One region of the Oceanobacillus caeni genome, then DNA from elsewhere that is predicted to be linked to it. Evidence: a T-box and tRNA genes for the amino acid it is inferred to sense, from the RefSeq annotation. Region 1 holds a T-box; the other regions hold tRNA genes.
What was found. A T-box is a leader RNA that pairs with one kind of tRNA and senses whether it is charged. The one in region 1 lies ahead of ileS (isoleucine--tRNA ligase), so its partner is inferred to be a tRNA-Ile.
Positions count from the first base shown of each region.

Region 2: it has a tRNA-Ile gene. The T-box ahead of ileS (isoleucine--tRNA ligase) is inferred to sense a tRNA for this amino acid. The anticodon was not compared.
Region 3: it has a tRNA-Ile gene. The T-box ahead of ileS (isoleucine--tRNA ligase) is inferred to sense a tRNA for this amino acid. The anticodon was not compared.

Region 1 covers NZ_JBHTKV010000004.1:149,507-157,682, reverse strand. Annotated here, with positions in the region: gene pyrR (bifunctional pyr operon transcriptional regulator/uracil phosphoribosyltransferase PyrR) at 323-865, opposite strand; gene ACFQ18_RS05205 (RluA family pseudouridine synthase) at 1,063-1,974, opposite strand; gene lspA (signal peptidase II) at 1,971-2,441, opposite strand; gene ileS (isoleucine--tRNA ligase) at 2,659-5,409, opposite strand; T-box leader at 5,534-5,757, opposite strand; gene ACFQ18_RS05190 (DivIVA domain-containing protein) at 5,859-6,362, opposite strand; gene ACFQ18_RS05185 (YlmH family RNA-binding protein) at 6,465-7,241, opposite strand; gene ACFQ18_RS05180 (YggT family protein) at 7,273-7,539, opposite strand; gene ACFQ18_RS05175 (cell division protein SepF) at 7,543-7,974, opposite strand; gene ACFQ18_RS05170 (YggS family pyridoxal phosphate-dependent enzyme) at 8,068-8,176, opposite strand, start outside.
Region 2 covers NZ_JBHTKV010000051.1:116-6,592, forward strand. Annotated here, with positions in the region: tRNA gene ACFQ18_RS17645 (tRNA-Val) at 23-98, shown strand; tRNA gene ACFQ18_RS17650 (tRNA-Met) at 120-196, shown strand; tRNA gene ACFQ18_RS17655 (tRNA-Asp) at 203-279, shown strand; tRNA gene ACFQ18_RS17660 (tRNA-Thr) at 283-358, shown strand; tRNA gene ACFQ18_RS17665 (tRNA-Lys) at 374-446, shown strand; tRNA gene ACFQ18_RS17670 (tRNA-Leu) at 455-543, shown strand; tRNA gene ACFQ18_RS17675 (tRNA-Gln) at 552-626, shown strand; tRNA gene ACFQ18_RS17680 (tRNA-His) at 731-806, shown strand; tRNA gene ACFQ18_RS17685 (tRNA-Ile) at 822-895, shown strand; tRNA gene ACFQ18_RS17690 (tRNA-Ser) at 918-1,010, shown strand; tRNA gene ACFQ18_RS17695 (tRNA-Phe) at 1,031-1,106, shown strand; tRNA gene ACFQ18_RS17700 (tRNA-Gly) at 1,133-1,206, shown strand; tRNA gene ACFQ18_RS17705 (tRNA-Ile) at 1,218-1,291, shown strand; tRNA gene ACFQ18_RS17710 (tRNA-Arg) at 1,352-1,425, shown strand; tRNA gene ACFQ18_RS17715 (tRNA-Asn) at 1,436-1,507, shown strand; gene ACFQ18_RS17720 (hypothetical protein) at 1,539-1,760, opposite strand; gene ACFQ18_RS17725 (hypothetical protein) at 1,886-2,083, opposite strand; cyclic di-AMP (ydaO/yuaA leader) riboswitch at 2,190-2,334, opposite strand; gene ACFQ18_RS17730 (hypothetical protein) at 2,373-2,588, opposite strand; gene ssuE (NADPH-dependent FMN reductase) at 3,277-3,816, shown strand; gene ACFQ18_RS17740 (hypothetical protein) at 4,231-4,593, opposite strand; gene ACFQ18_RS17745 (cysteine hydrolase family protein) at 4,843-5,499, shown strand; partial or broken gene ACFQ18_RS17750 (Uma2 family endonuclease) at 5,890-6,186, shown strand; gene ACFQ18_RS17755 (hypothetical protein) at 6,286-6,447, shown strand.
Region 3 covers NZ_JBHTKV010000027.1:36-8,211, reverse strand. Annotated here, with positions in the region: gene ACFQ18_RS14930 (Tex family protein) at 265-2,424, shown strand; gene ACFQ18_RS14925 (catalase) at 2,485-3,969, opposite strand; gene ACFQ18_RS14920 (SprT family protein) at 4,304-4,762, shown strand; tRNA gene ACFQ18_RS14915 (tRNA-Asn) at 5,166-5,240, shown strand; tRNA gene ACFQ18_RS14910 (tRNA-Ser) at 5,245-5,335, shown strand; tRNA gene ACFQ18_RS14905 (tRNA-Glu) at 5,347-5,418, shown strand; tRNA gene ACFQ18_RS14900 (tRNA-Asp) at 5,431-5,507, shown strand; tRNA gene ACFQ18_RS14895 (tRNA-Gln) at 5,514-5,588, shown strand; tRNA gene ACFQ18_RS14890 (tRNA-Lys) at 5,720-5,792, shown strand; tRNA gene ACFQ18_RS14885 (tRNA-Leu) at 5,805-5,888, shown strand; tRNA gene ACFQ18_RS14880 (tRNA-Arg) at 5,921-5,997, shown strand; tRNA gene ACFQ18_RS14875 (tRNA-Pro) at 6,005-6,081, shown strand; tRNA gene ACFQ18_RS14870 (tRNA-Gly) at 6,267-6,340, shown strand; tRNA gene ACFQ18_RS14865 (tRNA-Ile) at 6,354-6,427, shown strand; gene ACFQ18_RS14860 (hypothetical protein) at 7,381-7,731, shown strand.

The DNA.
Region 1 (8,176 bases):
ATCTCTCTGGATTTAATTAAAAGTTGACTTATTTCATTGAATTAAAAAGTATAAAATTCAGCTTGTTATTTCTTTTTTTAAGAAAGTCCACGTCCGGCGCTTGCGCTTTTGTTCTTGTCTAGGAAATTATAAAATTTGTGGCTGTGGATAACTTAGATACAGAAATAGCCACGTCCGGCTCCAGCGCCCAGTGACTAGTAGACTTCCTTCACCTCCGTACGATAAGTCAACATCGACTCGCTTACGCTCTCCGTGTTTCCTTTATCTCCTACGGCTCAGTCCAGTCTATACGTCACTAAACGGGCGCTTGCGCCTTTGTTCTTTATTTTTCATAAATCGATACTCGATCATCTCCATCGATTTCATTCAATTGTACAACAATAATTTCTTTTTCTGATGTTGGGATATTTTTTCCTACATAATCAGCTCGGATTGGTAACTCTCGATGTCCACGGTCTACTAATACCCCTAACTGAATTAAAGCAGGTCTTCCTATATCCATAACTGCATCCATCGCAGCCCGTACAGTTCTCCCCGTGTATAAAACATCATCAATTAAGATTACATTTTTTCCAGATAAATCTTCATCAATCGTTGCTGACTTAATTTCAGGATCGGAATTCGTTGAAACCTTTTCTAAGTCATCTCGATATAAGGTAATATCAATTTCGCCCACTGGAACTTCAATCGATTCAATTTGTTTTATTTTATCTTGAAGTCGCTTAGCAATTGGAACTCCTCTTGTTTTAATCCCTACTAGTATAAGTTCTTCTCCACCTTTATTCTTTTCTAGTATTTCGTGGGACATCCGAGTCAAAGCCCGATTCATCGCAGCTTCATCTAAAATATCTGCTTTTTTCTTCAACATAACTCACTCCCTTTTGTACTCTAGGAAACGAAAAAATCCTTTTACCATGAGGTAAAGGATTCACTTCGATAGACTTATCCATTTTATAATGAATACACTTGTCTATGATTCACGATTCCTTTTCTAGCCTCACAGGACTATTGTTAAAAGGTCTTATTTAACTGTTATTATTATTTCAAACTTTAGTTAACATGTCAATATATTTTTTCAATATAATGTAATACTTTTATAAAGGATTCTGGCGGCTCCACTTCAAATTCCATCCACTCATTCTTCCTTGGATGTTGGAACCCAAGAATTTTGGCATGAAGAACTTGACCATCTGTTTCTAATGTTTTTCTAGGACCATACTTTGGATCCCCTACAAGCGGGAAACCAATATATCTCATATGGACCCGTATTTGGTGTGTTCTACCGGTTTCTAATTGACATTCAATATGGGAATAGTCTGGGTAGCTTTGAAGTACTGTGAAATGGGTAACAGCTGGTTTTCCTTTATCAACAACCCCCATTTTCTGACGATCTTTAGGATCTCGACCAATCGGTGCATCTATTACACCTGTTTCATGTGGGATTTGGCCATGTACGATTGCTTCATATTTACGTTTAATCGTTTTTGAAGCCATTTGTTCGGATAAATTAGTATGGGATAGATCATTTTTAGCTACTACTAATAAACCACTTGTATCCTTATCTATACGATGAACAATACCTGGTCTTTCTACTCCATTAATACCTGATAAATCTTGGCAATGATAAAGGAGTGCATTAACGAGTGTACCTGTTTGGTGACCAGCAGATGGATGGACTACCATTCCTTTTGGTTTATTAACTACAAGCAAATCACTATCTTCATAAATAATATCTAAAGGAATATCTTCTGGTATTAACTCTAACGGTTCTGTTTCAGGGATTTCCCATGAAAGCTCATCATCAAGTTGACATTTATAATTTGCTTTTACTTGTATCCCGTTCACCTTTACATAACCATCTTGAATCCAGGACTGTACTTGGGAACGCGAATTTTCAAGGTTAAGTTCAGATAAAACTTTATCTATTCTTTTTTTAGCTTGCTCTTCTGTAATAATATGACGAAAAGAACTCATTTATTTGTTCTTCCTTTCTTTCTTTCATCAAGAATCGTAGCAATAATAACAAAAATAACACCGATTGTTAGTGCCGAGTCTGCAATATTGAAAATTGGAAAATTGTAATTTATTATGTAAAAATCAAAAAAGTCTACTACTTCTTTTCGAAATATGCGATCAATAAAATTACCAAGTGCTCCACCCAATATAAAGCTTAACCCTAATCCTAACCATTTATCAGTTTTAGCAAATTTATTCATGTAATATACGACAGCGATAATGACAATTACTGTTACAATATAGAAAAACAACATTTTCCCTTGTAAGATACCCCAGGCTGCACCTTGGTTTCGGTGTGACGTAAGGTAAAAAAAGCCATCGATGATAGGTATACTTTCACCGATTTCCATAGATCGAACTATAAGCCATTTTGTTAATTGATCCATTCCAATAAGGAAAAGAGCTATGATGTAATACCAATACATCTCATCATCCCTCGATTCTATACAAAGTTCTTTTTCATCTTATATGTTAATCCATTTATTTTCAAGTGTGAGAGAACCATCGTCGAATAGGATTAGAAAACTTGGCATTCACTATTAGGTTAGGTCCCTTAGTTATACTTATATAGACGTAAAGATTTTTATATCTTTCCTAACTGTTAAAAAATACTCTCCATAATGGAGAGTATTTTTATTTCCTTTATGCACTATAGTTCTCTTTAACAATACTTGCACAACGCGTACATAGATGTGGATGATCATGATCCTCGCCAACCGTGTCCGAGGAAACCCAACAACGTTCACAAGTTTCTGCAGGATGTTTTTCAACAAAAACATCCGTATAGCGATATTCCTTCGCATTTTCAGCGGATTCTGCAACAACTGCCTCTGATACAATTAACAGTTGATGTAAATGTTCCATAGAATTTAATACTTCTTTTGTTTCGTTGTCTTTCGGGACAATCGTTACCTTAGATTCTAAAGATTTACCAATCACTTTATTATTACGAGCTTCTTCTAAAGCTTTTAGTACATCATCCCTAATCTTCATAAATTGATCCCATTTTTCTTCATTGAAATTAGAAATTTTTCTTGGCTCAGGCATATCCGTTAATTGAACACTTTCTTCCTCTACTCCAGGAATAAATTCCCATACCTCATCCGCTGTATGCGGGATAATTGGTGAAAGTAGTTGAACTAAAGACTTAAGAATTTCATAATAACCTGTTTGTAAACTTCTTCTACGTTTATTATCTTTCGCTTCGATATATAAAATATCTTTTGCAAAGTCTAAATAGAAAGAACTTAATTCAACAGAACAGAAATTATGAATACTATGATAGATTGGAGAAAACTCGAATCTATCATAACTTTCACGAACTGAGGAAATTAATTTCTGTAGTCGGTTTAGCATATAACGATCCACTTCTTCTAAATCTTCTTCTTGAACAAGATCAGTCTTAGGATCGAAATCAGCTAAATTGCCAAGCATGAATCGGAACGTGTTACGGATTTTACGATAGCTTTCAGAGATTTGTCTTAATATATCATCAGAAATACGTACATCAGCTTGGTAGTCTACAGATGCTACCCAAAGACGTAAAATATCTGCACCATATTGTTTTAATACTTTAGACGGTAATATAACATTACCAAGAGACTTACTCATTTTACGTCCATCCCCGTCAAGAGCAAAACCATGACTTACGATGTTTTTGTATGGTGCATGTCCAGTAACTGCAACAGCTGTAGAAATAGACGAGTTGAACCAACCACGATACTGGTCACTACCTTCTAGGTAAACATCAGCTGGTCTTCTATGTCCCTCTCTATGAAGTAAAACTGCTTGGTGAGAAGAACCTGAATCAAACCATACGTCCATGATATCTGTTTCTTTCGTAAATTTACCATTTGGACTATGTTCGGATGTAAAGCCTTCTGGAAGTAAATCTTTCGCTTCTCTTTCAAACCAAACATTGGAACCATGTTCAGCAAATAATTTAGAAACATGATTAATCGTTTCGTCCGTAATAATCGGTGTCCCATCTTCCCCATAAAATACTGGGATTGGTACACCCCATGTTCGTTGACGAGAAATACACCAGTCTTCGCGATCACGGACCATATTATAAAGTCTTGTTTCACCCCAGCTTGGGTACCAGTTAATTTTCTTGATTTCATCTAAAATATCTTGTCTGAAATCTTTAATCGATGCAAACCACTGTGATGTTGCTCGGAAAATAGTAGGTTTCTTCGTACGCCAGTCATGAGGATACGAGTGTTTAATGAATCCTAGTTTTAATAGAGCCCCAGCCTCTTCAAGTTTCTCGGTAACAGCTTTATTAGCATCGTCGTAAAATAGTCCCTCAAATCCAGGCGCTTCTTTCGTAAATACACCTTTATCATCTAATGGTGATAGAGCTTCTAAACCGTACTCTTTACCAACATAAAAGTCATCTTCCCCATGGCCTGGAGCAGTATGAACACAGCCTGTACCTGCATCAGTTGTTACATGTTTACCTAGCATTACAATAGAATCACGATCATAGAACGGATGTCTAGCTACTGCTCTATCTAAATCTTTTCCTTTAAAAGTTTTAACAACTTCTGGATTTTCCCAATCAAGTTCTGCTGCAACGGTTTCTAATAATTCCTGTGCAACAACGAAGCGGTTGTCTCCAACTTGTACACGAACATATTCTATATCAGGATGGAGACTAATACCTAAGTTTGCAGGGATGGTCCATGGTGTAGTTGTCCAGATAACAATTTTATCGCCTTCTTCAAGAACGCCTTTCCCATCTTGAATCGTAAAAGCAACATAGATAGAAGGTGATTTTTTATCATAGTATTCAATCTCTGCTTCGGCTAAAGCAGATTCAGATGAAGGGGACCAATAAACAGGTTTTAATCCTTTGTAAATATACCCTTTCTTAGCCATTTCACCAAATACTTGAATTTGAGCCGCTTCGAAATCTTTTGTTAAGGTCAGATAAGGATTATCCCAATCCCCACGAACACCTAATTGTTTAAATTGTTCACGTTGCCCATCAACTTGTCTTAATGCGTACTCTGCACACATTTGTCTAAATTCGGCGGTACTTAATTTTTTACGATCTACTTTTTTACCCTTACTTAAAGCCACTTCAATAGGTAAACCATGTGTATCCCATCCTGGGACATATGGTGCATGATAGCCAGTCATGGATTTATGACGAATAATAAAATCTTTTAAGATTTTATTCATCGCGTGCCCGATATGTAAGTTACCATTAGCGTACGGTGGGCCATCGTGTAAAACGAATGAAGGTCTTCCTTTCGTTCTTTCTTGTACTTTCTCATATATGTTATTTTCTTCCCACTGTTCTTGTCTTTTAGGTTCTTTATTTGGTAAGTTTCCACGCATTTTAAATGCTGTTTTCGGCATCAATAGCGTTTCTTTGTAATCCATTTGGTTTCCTCCTTATTTAGTTTGTCTGCTGAAAAGAAATAAACTTTAGCAAATGTCCTAATTCAATTATACATAGTGAAAGATTAATTTTCTTACCTGTTAAAAAAAGCCCTCTCAAATCCCAAAAAGGGACGAGAAGACTCGCGGTACCACCCTTATAAATTTAAAATAAACGTTATTTTAAATTCACTCAATTTCCGTAACGTGGAATAACACGTCCAAAATTACTTTGTTTCATAATGGATACTTTGGAGTGATGTTCTAAAAGCATTACTCTCTAGGCTTCCACCATCCCTAGATCGCTAAACAGTAATTTTGCCTTTATACTGTCTCCTTCAACGTATTTCAACTTTTTTAGCGGTTATTCAAAAAGTCCAGTTTCCTTTTTGAACACACATTTTTAAAACCTTTTTAAGAATTATATGTAATATATTCTTATTCGTCAAGATTTAAGATTTATTTTCAACTAATTCAAGCTCTTCGCTCATTTCCTCTGAAAAAAGCTTGTCCCAATCGTCGGTTTGAACTATTTCTAATTGCGCCTCAACTAACATCTTTAATCGTGTACGGAAAACTTTAGCCTGTTTTTTAAGTTCTTCCACTTCGATGGAGATTCGGCGTGATTTACTAAGTGCTTCGTTTATTATGCGGTCCGCATTTTTTTCTGCTTCTTTAATAATTAATTTGGACTCTTTGGTAGCACTGTTCTTTACTTCTTCAGCTGTTTCTTGAGCGACTAATATGGATTTATTTAAGGTTTCTTCTATATTAGTAAAATGACCCAATTTCTCTTCTAATTGGTTTAGCTTTTCCTGTAAATCTTTTTTATCTCTAATAACCATTTCATAGTCTTTAATAACTTGATCTAAAAACTCATTGACCTCATCTTCATCATAACCCCGCCAACTTTTCGTAAACTCTTTATTATGAATATCTAGTGGTGTTAATGGCACATTGGCCACCTCCTTAAAGTAAATAAAATACGTTACTAAAAATAGTTTAATCTAGTTTTATTATTCGACAAAAAATTCCTTTATCCTGCAAAAAATATAAAATCACTTTAAAATAGCAATCGTTATTTTCCATTTTTCCTTTTTTGATTGACCATTCATTTTTACTATCTTACTTCTACCTTTACCACGGAGTGAAATTAAGTCACCTTCTTGTAATGGAAAATTAACTTCTTCCACAACCTTATAATTCACTTTAACAAGTTGCTTTTTTATACATTCAGCTGAATCTTTCCTAGAAATATGATAAATTTCCTTTAAAACTGCATCCAAACGTAACGAGGATACCGTTTTTTCGGATTCAGTCCATTCGTTTTTCATTTGAATGAAGTGAATTAACGGAATTTCCTCAAACGTTATGTTAGCTTTCTTGATAGAGTGTAAAGTTGTTAGAACATATGTAGAAATTTCTTTCGCTACTACAATTTGAATTTTTCCATTCCCTGCAAAAATGTCACCTAATTTTTTTCTTTTAATGCCTAATGACAAAAATGTTCCCATTACATCGCGATGTTCCAGGGTGATAAATTTTTCATGGTAGTTAGCTTGTAGCAGACTAAGCTGATAAGATTCTTGTGTAATTTCTTCATAAAATGGAGCAATAATCGCTCGTTTTCTTTCATTATGATTACTGCCACCGAAAAATGACAATTTCAAATCATCATGATTCGTTCCGATCAGCATTTCAATAATTTGTTGTTCTCTAGGGTCAAGGAAATCTGTTAATTTTGGGCTAAATGTTCTTTCAACTTGCTCTTTCCATGACAGGACTTGATCGATAAATCCATGTTCTTCTTTTCGAAAATGCTGGTATATATCCATTGTAAACTCCTAAAATCACATCATTTACTTTTTAGAATACGAACATTCTAAAGAATTCAAATAACCCTACTCTAGCCATATGCAAAACAAAGATTGCGATAATCGGTGAAAAATCTATCATCCCAAGCGGTGGTATGAATCTTCGAAATACTTCTAAATAAGGTTCGCAAATTTTACTTAGGAGTTCCCCAAAAGTAGATTCTCTTGCCTCTGGAAACCAGGACATGAAAATATAAATAATAATTCCCCAACTATATATATTGAGGGCTAAATTTAAAATTTGTAACAACTGATACATCTACTACCATCCTTTATCATAGTCATCTTCATTAATTAAAGTATCTGTTATCGTGCCAGATACATCAATATTTTCAGGTGTACATAGGAATGTTTCGGAACCTAGCTTTTGAATATCTCCATTTAAAGCATAAACAGTACCACTTAGGAAATCCACAATTCGTTTAGCTTGATTTCGATCAACCCTTTGTAAGTTTATTACAACAGCACGTTTACTTACAATATTATCTGCAATTTCTTGTGCTTCGTTATATGTTCTCGGCTCACAAAGAATTACTTTAGAATTAGGTTGCTGAATAGCTGCTAAACTAACGACATTTTGGTTTTTCTTTTGCTTTTCCACAAATTTATTTTCCGGAATTTCCTCTTCGTCTACATATTCGTACTCGTAGTCTTCTTCTACAAAGAAACTTTTCAGCTTATTTTTAATACTCAAGCCTTTCACCCCATTTTATTATTAGCAGATTGGAAAGTATAAAACTATCTTAATGCTTATCGTATTCACCAAGCTCTATCCAATGTTTTTAAATCAATTTCCAACTAATTTCGTTCCAATTCTTATATGGGTTGCACCTTCTTCAATTGCAATATCATAATCATTACTCATACCCATAGATAAATAATGACAAGGAGCGTGT
Region 2 (6,477 bases), on a different contig from region 1:
TGCACTGGTACTTCTGTGCGTCGGAGGATTAGCTCAGCTGGGAGAGCACCTGCCTTACAAGCAGGGGGTCACAGGTTCGATCCCTGTATCCTCCACCATTAATATTATCTAATAAATATCGCGGGGTGGAGCAGTCTGGTAGCTCGTCGGGCTCATAACCCGAAGGTCGCAAGTTCAAATCTTGTCCCCGCAACCAAATTATGGTTCGGTAGTTCAGTTGGTTAGAATGCCTGCCTGTCACGCAGGAGGTCGCGGGTTCGAGTCCCGTCCGGACCGCCATATGCCGGCCTAGCTCAATTGGTAGAGCAACTGACTTGTAATCAGTAGGTTGGGGGTTCAAGTCCTCTGGCCGGCACCATAAAATTACAAGTACGAGCCATTAGCTCAGTCGGTAGAGCATCTGACTTTTAATCAGAGGGTCGAAGGTTCGAATCCTTCATGGCTCATCACATCTGCCGGGGTGGCGGAACTGGCAGACGCACAGGACTTAAAATCCTGCGGTAGGTGACTACCGTACCGGTTCGATTCCGGTCCTCGGCACCATGAAGTATTGGGCTATAGCCAAGCGGTAAGGCATCGGGTTTTGATCCCGTGTATCCTAGGTTCGAATCCTAGTAGCCCAGCCAATTATTCGGGAAGAACTTAGTGGGCGAGAACGTATGGTTTATACCCGTGAAGATCATGGGTTAAATACCCTCTGCTGCTATCAGAAATACATAGTTATAAGATGGCGGTCGTGGCGAAGGGGTTAACGCACCGGATTGTGGCTCCGGCATTCGTGGGTTCGATTCCCACCGGTCGCCCCATTAATTATTTATGATGGACCCTTAGCTCAGTTGGTTAGAGCTATCGGCTCATAACCGATCGGTCGCAGGTTCGAATCCTGCAGGGTCCATTTGTAGAAACCATAATAACGTGGAGGTATACCCAAGTCTGGCTGAAGGGATCGGTCTTGAAAACCGACAGGCGGGTCAAACCGCGCGGGGGTTCGAATCCCTCTACCTCCTCCATACATAAGAGTAAATTAGTTGGCTCGGTAGCTCAGTCGGTAGAGCAACGGACTGAAAATCCGTGTGTCGGCGGTTCGATTCCGTCCCGAGCCACCATCTTATTTATAATATTGACACGATATGCGGGTGTAGTTTAGTGGTAAAACCTCAGCCTTCCAAGCTGATGATGAGGGTTCGATTCCCTTCACCCGCTCCATTATTGATAGTGGGCCTGTAGCTCAGCTGGTTAGAGCGCACGCCTGATAAGCGTGAGGTCGGTGGTTCGAGTCCACTCAGGCCCATTACTAACATATAAAGTGATTGGTGTTTCAAATTCCATACATGAGTATGTTAATATAAGTGCGCCCTTAGCTCAGCAGGATAGAGCAACAGCCTTCTAAGCTGTGGGTCAGAGGTTCGAATCCTCTAGGGCGCGTATAGATTATTCCACAGTAGCTCAGTGGTAGAGCAATCGGCTGTTAACCGATCGGTCGTAGGTTCGAATCCTACCTGTGGAGCCTTTTTATATTATTTGGAAATGAATTCAATTCATTTTTTTACTTCCCGAATCTCTTCGTATATTTCGGTTAATACAATAATTTCCTCAATTAATGGTTCGATACGGAATAGTACGTCATCATTAATGATTTCTTTAGCTTGAAATTCTATTCCTCTATATACATAGGAAGAAACGATTTGTGCTTTTATGTAAGATAATATTCGTTTTAACTGTTGTCCGACAATTAAGCAAAAGCCTGCAGTAACAACCATACTCATAATCTTCTTTAAAAGTCCTTTACAGATAATAAATCATATTTGTTTATCAATATCGCTTGAATGAATTCCTTATAATAACATCTGCATTCATTATTGCTTGAGTAATATATTTGTATCCTTCATATTCCATAATTACGGGCACCACTGAATTTTTCATAATCTGCGAGATGAATTAACTCTGTTTCCACATCGAATATTTTTATTACTGTTCTTGTTGTTGAACCAACAATCGAACTTAATAATATGACAACCTTTAGCAAGCTATAATGCCCAACTCTTATTGCACGTCCGGCTATGATTTTCGCACGGCCTCTCATTCTAGTACCTGATCCGATATTTTTAAACAAATTAAAACGTGTCTACAGGTTCATTCATTGTACATGATCTGTAGACACGTATTTTTTTGGACGCCACAAGCTTCACCATCCTTCTCCATAACGCTTACGAGGTTAGCTGTCGGATTCGGGCCATTGAGTAGCCCTACCTTTTTTAAAAAAGGATTCACCCCTTGGATTCCATTGAATCCAGATGGTTCCCCCGCACACAGAGGTTTCGGCGATTTAGAAATTGGAAACTTTGTTGGTGGTATAAGAGGATTTCTTTCTTTTAGGAAACTATGGCATGCAAGTAAGCTTCTTCGATTTGCTCTGAATCAAAGTCATTATAGTAAATCACTTCACTAAGATACTTGCACCCTTTCATATTCTTAAAAGCTTCATTTGCCTCTTCTTGATTATTAAACTCAAACATATGAATATCGTTTTGTTCATAAACAGTAATAACCCACATTAAAGTTCCCTCACTTTGTAATAATAATTTCACGTAAAATTTCCCAATCACTTCGCCAATAATGTAAAATCTTTCTTTATTTGATCAAACGAGGCCTATAAAATCATCCCTCCCATTAGTGAAAATGACATTTATCAATCTTACTGTAACAAGATGATCATTCAATTTCAAGCGTTATTTATGAAAAAGTAAATAACTACTATTGTGTATTATTGTACATCACTATGGTTAATTGGCTTATAAGGTTTTTGACAAATTTGTTAAAGTGCTTTATAGAAAATATACAATTGTTTTAAGAATTAAGATCACTTGAAGCACGGATTATCATTGTTAGTTTAGATACGGTAAATGGTTAATTTTATGTTCAGGGAAAATCGCGTTTAACGATTAGAAGACCCTGTTATAGAATTTCTCTATAAGTGAAAGGATAAAAAATTATAACCCATCCTATTGTTGTTAGTTTGGAAGAATGCTATACTTATATTCAATAGACAAAACCAAGTAAATTAATTAGTATACTTGTGTATGGTTCGAAAAAATAAAAAAAGTGGGTATAATGCCGCCGACGGGTTTTTGTTAAGTATATCAGTTTTAGACGAGCAATATGATGATTATAGAAAATGTTATCCTAATTTTAGAAGAAAAAGCTTTAGCAAACTATTAAACGTGGAATCCCTTTTTGACTAGGGATCCCACTTATCGAAAAGAAAGGGGAATGGGTGTGAGTGATATTGTCATTGTTTCGGGAAGTCCTTCTTCTATATCAAAATCGGAACGTATTCTTTATTATCTAGGTGACTTAGTAAAACAGGAAGGATTTTTGATTAAACATATATCGGTAAAAGGCGTGGATGCGAAGGACTTACTTTTTGGAAACTTCGAAAGCCCGGAAATTAAGGAGATTGCAAGACGATTAGGGAAAGCCAAAGGTGTTATTGTTGGGTCCCCAGTGTACAAAGCTTCTTACTCTGGTGTGTTAAAAGCATTATTTGATATCCTTCCGCAAGATGTTTTGCAAGATACTCCAGTACTCCCAGTAATGACTGGTGGCAGTCCGTCTCATTTATTAGCATTGGAATATACATTGAAACCCTTACTAGCATCGATGAAAGGTCAAAACCTAAAAGGACTTTATTTTCAGGACAGCCAGTTAGATATGACAAGTGACCATCTGATTGCTGACGAGTCCATGTTAAATCGTACGAATAAACAAATAGAATATTTCTTAGGGAAAATAAGACGGGAACAACCTGTTTTTTAATAAGGCCTACGATAATAACGAGCAAAAACGCTCAGAAAAAAATTAAATCTGAGCGTTTTTTGATTTTGACATCTGACATCCCTTTCCTTTAGTTTTTTGGAAGAATGCCATTAGTAATTATCCCCAATACCCTGTTTAAAATGTTTACACATAAATATACTGCTATACAAACGATTACAAGAAAAATTATGTATTTAAAGATTATATTTAAAAAATACCCAGAAACCAAATTTCCTCCGTAGTATATAAGAATGAAAGCAAAAAGGACTGCAACAAGATAGGAAGCCCCAACGCTAAAAATCTGAAACCATGTAAGTTCCTTTAAAATTTTTTATTTAAAAATGACATACATAATTATTATAATGGACAAAGTCGAAATTAAAATATCTTTCATAAGATTCCTTTACATAAAAGTCAATTTTTTATTTCTACTAAAATAGTGACAATGATACTACAAATGCTACTAACAGTACCCAAAGCCCCGATAACTATTACCGAAGTACTAGGAATCATAAAACCTACTGGAACAAGTCCTAAAAAAGTTAAAACTATAAAGACTTGATAAATAGTAGAAATAATTTTTACCGCAAGATTATTAAAAAATGATAAAATTAAAGGTGGTAAGAATAGTACTACGAGTATTCCTAAAGATATCCACAGAATGAATGGTTCATCGAAAGAAACAGTATTAGGACCGGTTGGATTTTTAGCAGCTAAAAATAAGGCAACAATAGCTAAAACCATAGTTAACAAAACCATAGAAACTCTTTTTACCATAACAAATACTCCTTTTAGATTTCTAGTATTTAAATATAAAACACTCCACTTCTCCTTTATTAAAAAGTACCATACCCTACTATGTTTATACGTATTTCAAATCAAAATGTTTCATTTACAGTCAAAATATCGTTATTGCACTTGAAATAAATAGAAACCTTTGAACCTATATATCAGAATATTTCCATTTATATAGTGCCATCCGGTACAATGAATATATATGACGAAATAAAGTAAGGGGGAGGCCATTTGGATCTCAATAAAACCGCACTTTTATTAATGGATCTTCAAAAAGAAGAGGGAACTTCAGAAATTGAGGATATGGAAGGAATTCTTGATAACGCATCCGATCTTATTGAGGACTGTAGAGAAAAAGGGATACCTATTATCTATACGCGACATATTAATCGTGCGGATGCAGTTGGACTTGCGGCTGGTGAACCGTTAAACGAAAATGGTGAACCAATTTATTACCATTCTAAGTCTATTTCAATTGAAATTGCCGACGAGATTAAACCGGAACAAGGCGATATTATTATTGATAAACACCGGTACAGTGGGTTTTATGAATCTAATTTAGAACTGGTACTTAAAAACCTCCATATTAAGCATCTAGTCGTTGGCGGTGTTCTAACCGACTGCAGTGTGCTGTCAACGGTAATGGATGCGTATTATCGTGATTATCAGGTAAATTTAGTGAAGGATATTTGTGGATCAACATCAGAAGGAGCTCATATGGCCTCCATTTTAATGATGGCCAATAGGGTATACAACCTACAAATCTATGATACAGACCAAATTAGGAAAATGCTGAATGATGAGGATTATGAAGTTTGGGAAACGGATGAACCAGATGAATTAAAATTCAATCCAGAAAATTTAAGAAAGACATTTTCAAAGCTGTAAAATAACAAGGGAAAGCAGTATGTAACAGGTTCAGTTATTATTAAAGTGATCTAAAGGAAGATGTTCAATGTTTTCGGTTATGATAATATGTTGATAGTATAAGCTGAAATGAAGGATTTAATGGTCATTCCGAATGAAAAAGAGAAATATTCATATGCCGATTATCTAACATAGGATGAAGGTAAAAGGTTTGGGTTAATTGATGGGGAACTTTTTATATGTTCCTGTCCCTTCACGTAGGCATCAACAAGTTCTCAGGGAATTATCTACGGCTTTTTCAGTCTTTCTCCAAGAAAAGGAATGCGAAGTATTTTTTGCGCCTTTCGATGTACGATTATTAGTGGATAACAAAGAGGACGATGATATAAATAATGTAGTCAACCCGATTTATATGTTGTAAGTGATCAAGAAAAGCTTGACGACAGGGGTTGTAATGGAGCCTCAGATATGATCATCGAAATACTTTTACCTTCATCTGTTAAGTTAGACCGTTGGAAGAAATATCAGCTTTACGAAAAAGCAGGAGTAAAAGAGTGTTGGATTGTTGATCCGGTTAACAAATCTGTAGAAATACATCTTTTAATTGGTAAACAATACAAATTTCAAGGAGTCTTAACAAAAGGTGATAATATTTCCGTTAATGTTTTAACAGGTTTGAAATTAGACCTAAATCAAATATTTGTATAGTCCTTGGACCGTTTCATAATTTCTGTCACGCGTACAAAGGTGGCAATAAGAGGAGATGCCCCCTGCATAGATGAATGGGATTAATGAGGAGGACAGATGATGGATAACCAATATTTTGTAGGATGGGGTACACTTGCTTTGATAAACGCTGCACTTGCACAAGGGAAGAATAGAACGGGATTAAACTGGTTTTTGCTCTCTCTTGTATTAGGTCCATTGGCAACACTAATTTTGTTATTTGTTGAAAAGAGAGAACAGTAGTACTAAAATGATAATCTCCAATACCTGTAA
Region 3 (8,176 bases), on a different contig from region 1:
CCTTGGAGCAGCTAAGCACCTCCCAAAAGGCTTGGGGATGCTTAGTTTTTTAAAAAGTTCACGTTAAAACACAATGTGGTAAGATATAGGGAGGTTGTACGTCTTTGCAGGAAGGAAAGTATAAAGATCTTTCCTGTTTGGGGCTCCGATTACTTGCCCCACCGTATAGATTTGCATAAGTGTAACTATGGCGTCTACCCAGCCTAATAGTGGGTGCCAAGTTTTCTAATGATTGCTTAAGGAGGCTTATCAATGGCAGTAGATATGGAACAAGATATTGTAGGACTAGTAGCTAAAGATACAGAAGTAAAAGTCAATATTGTGGAAAAGGTTATTGAATTATTAAGTGAAGGAAATACAGTCCCTTTTATTGCCAGGTATCGGAAAGAAGTTACTGGTGGACTTGATGAAGTTCAGATTAAAAATATTCAAGACAGGTATCAATATGCGGTCCATTTATCAGAAAGAAAACAAGAAGTTCTTCGGATTATAGAGGAACAAGGGAAATTAACTGATGACTTAGAAAAGGAAATAAAAGCCGCAACCCAACTGCAAAGAGTGGAAGATCTATATCGTCCGTATAAACAAAAGAGAAGAACAAAAGCAACGATTGCAAAAGAAAAGGGGCTAGAGCCTCTTGCTGAATTAATTTGGGACCAAGAGATTGCTCAAGTAGAAGAAGAAGCGCAAAAATACTTCTCTGAAGAACACGAATTACATACGGTGGAAGATGTATTGGCGGGAGTAAATGATATTATCGCCGAATGGATTTCAGATGATGCGGAGTTTCGTGATTATATTCGGGAAGAAACATTTAAGCGAGGAATGATTGAATCAGAAGTAAAAGATGAAGAAAAAGATGAAAAACGTGTTTATGGCATGTACTATGAATATCATGAAGCGGTTCGCTCGCTTGTTTCCCATCGAATCCTAGCATTAAATCGTGGGGAAAAGGAAGATATATTAAAGGTATCCATTGAACCACCTGTAGAACGAATTCATGAATTTTTACAGAATAAAGTCATTAAAAAACAAACAAACGAAGAAATCAAGGCAATATTGAAGGCGGCAATAGAAGATAGTTATAAGCGTTTAATACAACCATCCATTGAAAGAGAGATTAGAGCGAGCTTAACTGAAAAAGCAGAAGAACAAGCGATTGATGTCTTTGCAGTAAATTTAAAAAATCTATTATTACAGCCGCCATTAAAAGGAAAAACGATTCTTGGTGTCGATCCGGCCTATCGTACAGGTTGTAAATTAGCTGTGGTGGATGAAACTGGAAAGGTACTTGATGTTGGGGTCATGTATCCGACTGCACCAAAGAATGATGTAGTTGGATCTGAGAAAATAGTTATGGAAATCGTAAGGAAGTTTCATATTGAATTAGTAGCGATTGGAAATGGAACAGCATCAAGAGAAACCGAACAATTTATTTCAGATGTTATCTCTAACAATCAGCTAAGCATACCTTACATCATTGTTAATGAAGCTGGAGCAAGTGTGTATTCTGCTTCAGAACTTGCCCGTGAGGAATTTCCTGACCTACAAGTAGAACAGCGGAGTGCAGCCTCTATAGCGCGCCGTGTACAAGATCCATTGGCAGAACTTGTGAAAATCGATCCTAAATCAATTGGTGTCGGTCAGTATCAACATGATGTAAGCCAAAAAGCATTAAATGAGTCATTAACCTTTGTTGTAGAAACAGCCGTAAACCAAGTGGGTGTAAATGTGAATACAGCATCTTCTTCTTTATTACAATATGTTTCAGGCTTAAGCAAAACCGTTGCAAATAATATTGTGAAACGCAGAAATGAAGAGGGGAAATTTACGAAGCGTCAAGAATTGAAGAAAATACCAAGACTTGGTGCGAAGACTTATGAACAAGCTATTGGATTTTTACGCATTATTGATGGAGCGAATCCATTGGATAGAACTCCCATTCACCCAGAAAGCTATCCTAGTATAGAAAGACTTTTAGAAATGATGGACTGTACGATAAGTGATATTGGGACAGAAAAAATCCGAGATAAAATAAATGGATTGGATAAAAAAGAAGTAGCGGAACAATTAGAAATTGGAGAACCTACTTTAGTAGACATCTTAAATGCATTAAGTCGTCCAGAAAGAGACCCGCGTGATGACTTTCCACAACCATTATTGAAACAAAATGTCATGACATTAGAAGATCTGAAACCGGGTATGGAATTGCAAGGTACAGTTCGTAACGTGGTAGACTTTGGTGTGTTTGTCGATGTTGGTGTCAAACAGGATGGGCTTGTACACATATCAAAAATGGCGAATAAGTTTGTCAAACACCCAATGGATATTGCATCAGTCGGGGATGTTGTTACCGTATGGGTAGAAGATATTGATGTGGATAAAGGAAGAGTTGCTTTATCGATGGTACGGAATGAGAAGTAATGGAATTAGATAATGAAAAAAACCAAGGTGACATTTTAGTTCACCTTGGTTTTTTGTGGTTTATTTTTCTACACCAATTGCAGCTTCTACTTCACTTAGGGAAATTCCTAAAGCTTTTGCAACACCTTCACCATATTTAGGATCAGCTTTGTAACAGTTGGTAATATGTCGTAATTGGATGTCCTTTGTTGTTCCTTCCATTGCACGAGCAGTATTTCCGAATAATTGGTTTTGTTGCTCTTCAGACATTAGGTTAAATAACTTACCAGGTTGTTCGAAGTAAAGATCATCGTCTTCACGGAAATCATAGTATCCGATTCCGCCACCATCGTATAATGGATCTTGATGTTCTTTACTGTCTTGCCATTCTCCATAACTATTTGGAGAGTAGGAGATTCGACCACCAGAAGCAGGGATTACTCTTCCTTGACCATCTCTGTGGTAAGGATGGAAATTCTTTGCGTTCTTCGGATAGTTAACTGGGATTTGCCAGTGGTTTACACCTAAACGATAACGTTGTGCATCCCCGTATGAGAACAGGCGACCTTGTAACATTTTATCTGGTGAGAATCCAATACCAGGAACGATGTTGGTTGGTGCGAATGCAGCTTGCTCCACTTCTTCAAAATAGTTTTCAGGATTACGATTAAGTTCAACTTCCCCAACTTCAATTAAAGGGAAGTCTTTTTTATACCAAACTTTTGTTAAGTCAAATGGATTGTACGGCAATTCCTTTGCTTGTTCTTCTGTCATGACTTGAATGTACATGGTCCATTTTGGATAGTCCCCATTTTCAATAGCATGATATAAATCTTTTTGATGGCTATCTGGTTCTTTACCTCTTAAAACTTCAGCCTCTTGATCTGTTAGGTTTTTAATACCTTGTTGTGTTTTAAAGTGGAATTTCACCCATACACGCTCATTATTTGCATTAATTAAACTGTACGCATGGCTACTGAACATATTCATATTTCGGTAGCTTGCTGGAATTCCTCGGTCACTCATTACAATCGTTACTTGGTGAAGTGCTTCAGGAAGTGATGTCCAGAAATCCCAGTTTGCTTGTGAACTATGCATATTTGTTTTTGGATCGCGTTTAACAACATGGTTTAAATCTGGAAATCTCTTAGGATCTCTCATGAAGAAAACAGGAGTGTTGTTCCCAACTAAGTCCCAGTTACCTTCCTCTGTATAGAACTTCATTGCTGTACCGCGAATATCTCGATCAGCGTCTGGTGCACCACGTTCACCAGCTACAGTGGAGTAGCGAATGAACATATCCGTCTTCTTACCAACTTCGGAGAAAATATCCGCTTTTGTATATTTAGTAATATCATTCGTTACGGTAAATGTTCCATATGCACCGGAACCTTTTGCATGCATACGGCGTTCAGGAATTACTTCTCTATCGAAATGTGCAAGCTTTTCAATAAACCAGAAGTCCTCCATTAATAGTGGACCGCGTTTACCTGCCGTTTTAACATCATCATCATTAGGTACTGGAGCACCAAATGCGGTAGTTAGTTTTTTCTTTTCTTCACTCATTGTATTATCTCCTTCCGAATAATAGTTATTCTTGCAATCTAAGATTACTACTTTGATAGATTTAACCTTAAATCTATGTAGTGTGTATATATTTAAATCCATATGAATTGAAAAGGACGATTATCACTTAATGTGATAATCGGGAATGGATTAAAATCACTCCCAATTCATATTATAATACATTACAATTAAAAATCAATATTTAATTACAATAATTTTAAACAAGTAAATGTTATTGGTAAGAGTGAAAGTTATTTAAAGGTCACTAACAAATGATTATATAACTTACTTTTATGATATGATAAGATATAGAAGTATAATGAGGTGTTTTCAAATGGATCCATTAAATGAGAAATCATTATTTAATTTGGTTAATGATATATCGTTGAAATTCTTCGGTAAACCTTACACAGACAAGGTGGTTTTTAACCATCGTTTACGTACAACAGGAGGTAGGTATTTACCTTCTGAAAGATTAATTGAGTTAAATCCAAAATATGCTGTAGAGACGGAAACTGGTGAATTTATCGGAATCATTAAGCATGAATTATGTCATTATCATTTACATATAGAGGGAAAAGGGTATAAACACGGAGATGCAGATTTTAAGAGATTATTAAAAAAGACCGGATCTCCAAGGCATTGCAAACCTTTGCCTTCACAAGCAAATATGTATAAGTACTTATATAAATGTAAAGACTGTCACTATGAATATAAGAGAAAGCGTAGAGTAGATACAAATAAATATAGGTGCGGTAAATGTAGAGGTAGGCTTATATTAATGGAAGAATAAAAACGTTTTTGAAATACTGGCGTTCGTTATTAGCTTCTGCGAAAGTTACACTTATGTAGAAAGTAAGTCTGTACATGTTGAAAATAAAACTTTCTTAAAAATAACTTATACCTTATAAGGATGCGTGTTAGTGAATCCTTTATGAAAGATGGTAACTAGGAAAAGCGGACTTACGTTGTTTTCCTACAACTTTTACAAAAATGTTGACGGATTTTTTTATCCATGATAAATTAATAAAGCTGTTTCGGATTTTTTATTTTTAAGTTTTGCGATGATAAAAAAATCTTAATAAACAGTTGACAATCCACTTTAAATCGTTTATTATATAAAACGTCGCTGCTAATAATAAATGTTGAAAATAGACATATGTTAATGCAGTAGAATATAGAAGAATTAATTTTATTCCACAGTAGCTCAGTGGTAGAGCAATCGGCTGTTAACCGATCGGTCGTAGGTTCGAATCCTACCTGTGGAGCCATATTGGAGAAGTACTCAAGAGGCTGAAGAGGCGCCCCTGCTAAGGGTGTAGGTCGCGATAGCGGCGCGAGGGTTCAAATCCCTCCTTCTCCGCCACTTTACATAGTGGCCCGTTGGTCAAGCGGTTAAGACACCGCCCTTTCACGGCGGTAACACGGGTTCGAATCCCGTACGGGTCATCTTTATAAATAGGTCCGGTAGTTCAGTTGGTTAGAATGCCTGCCTGTCACGCAGGAGGTCGCGGGTTCGAGTCCCGTCCGGACCGCCATTCAATTGGGCCATAGCCAAGCGGTAAGGCATCGGGTTTTGATCCCGTGTACCCTAGGTTCGAATCCTAGTGGCCCAGCCATTTTTTCTTTTTGTATTAATTCCTTATATTAATCTGCTTTACATGTATTGTTAGAGTTTAATGGCGGGTCTTAAATACTATTGATGCAATAGTATTTTTTTATGAAAAGAACTAAAACCTTTAAATATTACGAGCCATTAGCTCAGTCGGTAGAGCATCTGACTTTTAATCAGAGGGTCGAAGGTTCGAATCCTTCATGGCTCACTTTTAATATTTGCGGTCGTGGCGGAATGGCAGACGCGCTAGGTTGAGGGCCTAGTGGGAGTTAATCCCGTGGAGGTTCAAGTCCTCTCGACCGCATCATGAACTATAATTTATTTTATTACATTATTGCGCCCGTAGCTCAATTGGATAGAGCGTTTGACTACGGATCAAGAGGTTAGGGGTTCGACTCCTCTCGGGCGCGCCATTATTATCGGGAAGTAGCTCAGCTTGGTAGAGCACATGGTTTGGGACCATGGGGTCGCAGGTTCGAATCCTGTCTTCCCGACCATTATTACTTTTCTATCAATCTATTATATATGCGGGTGTAGTTAAATGGTATAACCTCAGCCACGAGCGACACTTCTACCGAATAATCTACGAGTTGCCTCGAAGTATTGACTTCCTTGAATAGGCTTGTAGATGGAGAGGCATGTTGGTCGAGATTGAATCTGAAGTACAAATTTATTATATTGCGCGGGTGTAGTTAAATGGTATAACCTCAGCCTTCCAAGCTGATGTCGTGGGTTCGATTCCCATCACCCGCTCCATTATTTTTATAATGGGCCTGTAGCTCAGCTGGTTAGAGCGCACGCCTGATAAGCGTGAGGTCGGTGGTTCAAGTCCACTCAGGCCCATCCAACAAGACATTCGGCTCGTCCTCTTGTATCTACTGTAATTTTAGGGGACCTAGGTTACCTCATAACTAGATTTGTTCCTATACTTACATCGACAAGATGACGGCTGTTTTTCTTTTCTTATAATAATTATCCCTCGAAGCTATATACTTTGTAGTACCTTTCATGTTTTCCTCTCAATTGATAATAAAGACGATACCTAGATTATTAGATATGTAGAAATATACCTTTATTTCGTCTTTAATATGATGAATGAATTTTTCGGTGAATGTTTTTCCGTTTAAATTAGTTTCCAACAACTTGAAATTAACTTTAAAAGTATTTTCTGTGTACTCCGAGTATTAAACTTTTTATTTGAAAGTTCTATGTTACCATATACACAACTTGTGAGGGTGGAGTCGTGGTTTGAAAAAAATTTCAAACTATGGCTCTATTTTTTTGTTTGTTCATAAACTGACGGAATACAATGCTCTCCTCCTAGAAAGGTTAAGTGCGATACTACCTTTATTCTAACCCTTATTGATAGGAATTTCTTTTTTATTTCTCCTAATTTGTTGTTTCTGTTGAATAATTCAAAGGCTTTTAATTGTTAGCCCAGAACCCCCCTAGGAAACAAAGGAGGTGGGTGGGAGATTAACTACCCGTAAAGATCCGATAAGTGTGACTAACCATCATTGGGGATGAAGGAATTCCCAATGATGAAAGTCTTCTTATTTTTATTGTAGATTAAAAACCACAGCCTTTGTTACTTAAATCTAGACGGCATTTGGAGTCATTATCATTACTTAGTTCAGGAGTGTGAATATCAATAATGTGTTCAAGAAAAAAGGGGAGGTTCATTTACATCAACCTAGAATGGGTGAATTAATAATAAAATTTCAAATTAATTATACCCAATTAATGGGAAAAAATGTTACGCTTTGCCTAAAGAAAAATAAATAAAGGGGGATAGAATGAAGAAAAAATATATTTACATATTTGTTGGTCTTGTTATTGCTTATTTTATGTCTAATCACTTTTTGTATTTCGTTTCTTCTTTTGGAACTTTCGAAGTGATTAATAAACAAAAAACTGGTGATAAATTTGAGTTGGTTGTTGAATTAGAAGATGAAGGTAAAAATCAAGCAATTGAAATAAATGATAAAACCCAGATTATTTATAAAGAGAGGGATTACGCCTTCACAGAAGATATCTGGGAAAAAATAACGATTAATACAGAATATCAAATGAGCATACAAAAATATCGATTTCCTGTATCTGTTTTTAAAGGGGAATATAGTCTAAGCCTCCTTTATCTAGATTAAAGAAGTTATGGTTTATTATAGATAAAAAGTTATTAAAGATTAAAGGGACAGCGAAAAAGAATTCTCATATCTTAAACTTTCTAGATTTTGAATAATTGAAAATCCTAAAGTCGAATTTCTGGATAATAGGATACCCATGTCCAATTTAAGTGTTATTTTCAAAAAATGTTGCTCAACTTTTTGATCAAAAATGATGGTTTTATTTTTGTTCGCAAAACAAAAAAACACATCGCAAAAATTTCTTGAAAAAACTGTTGACAATTGATTGATAAGGATGCTATAGTATTCATTGTCGCTTCTGAAAGGCGCATCTAATTAACGACAACTAATTAAAAATAATTGTTGACATGAGATGCTAAAAGTGATATATTATAAAAGTCGCTGTTACGAAGCGATTAAATGAATTTGCTCTTTGAAAACTGAACAAAACAACCAGTATGTTAAG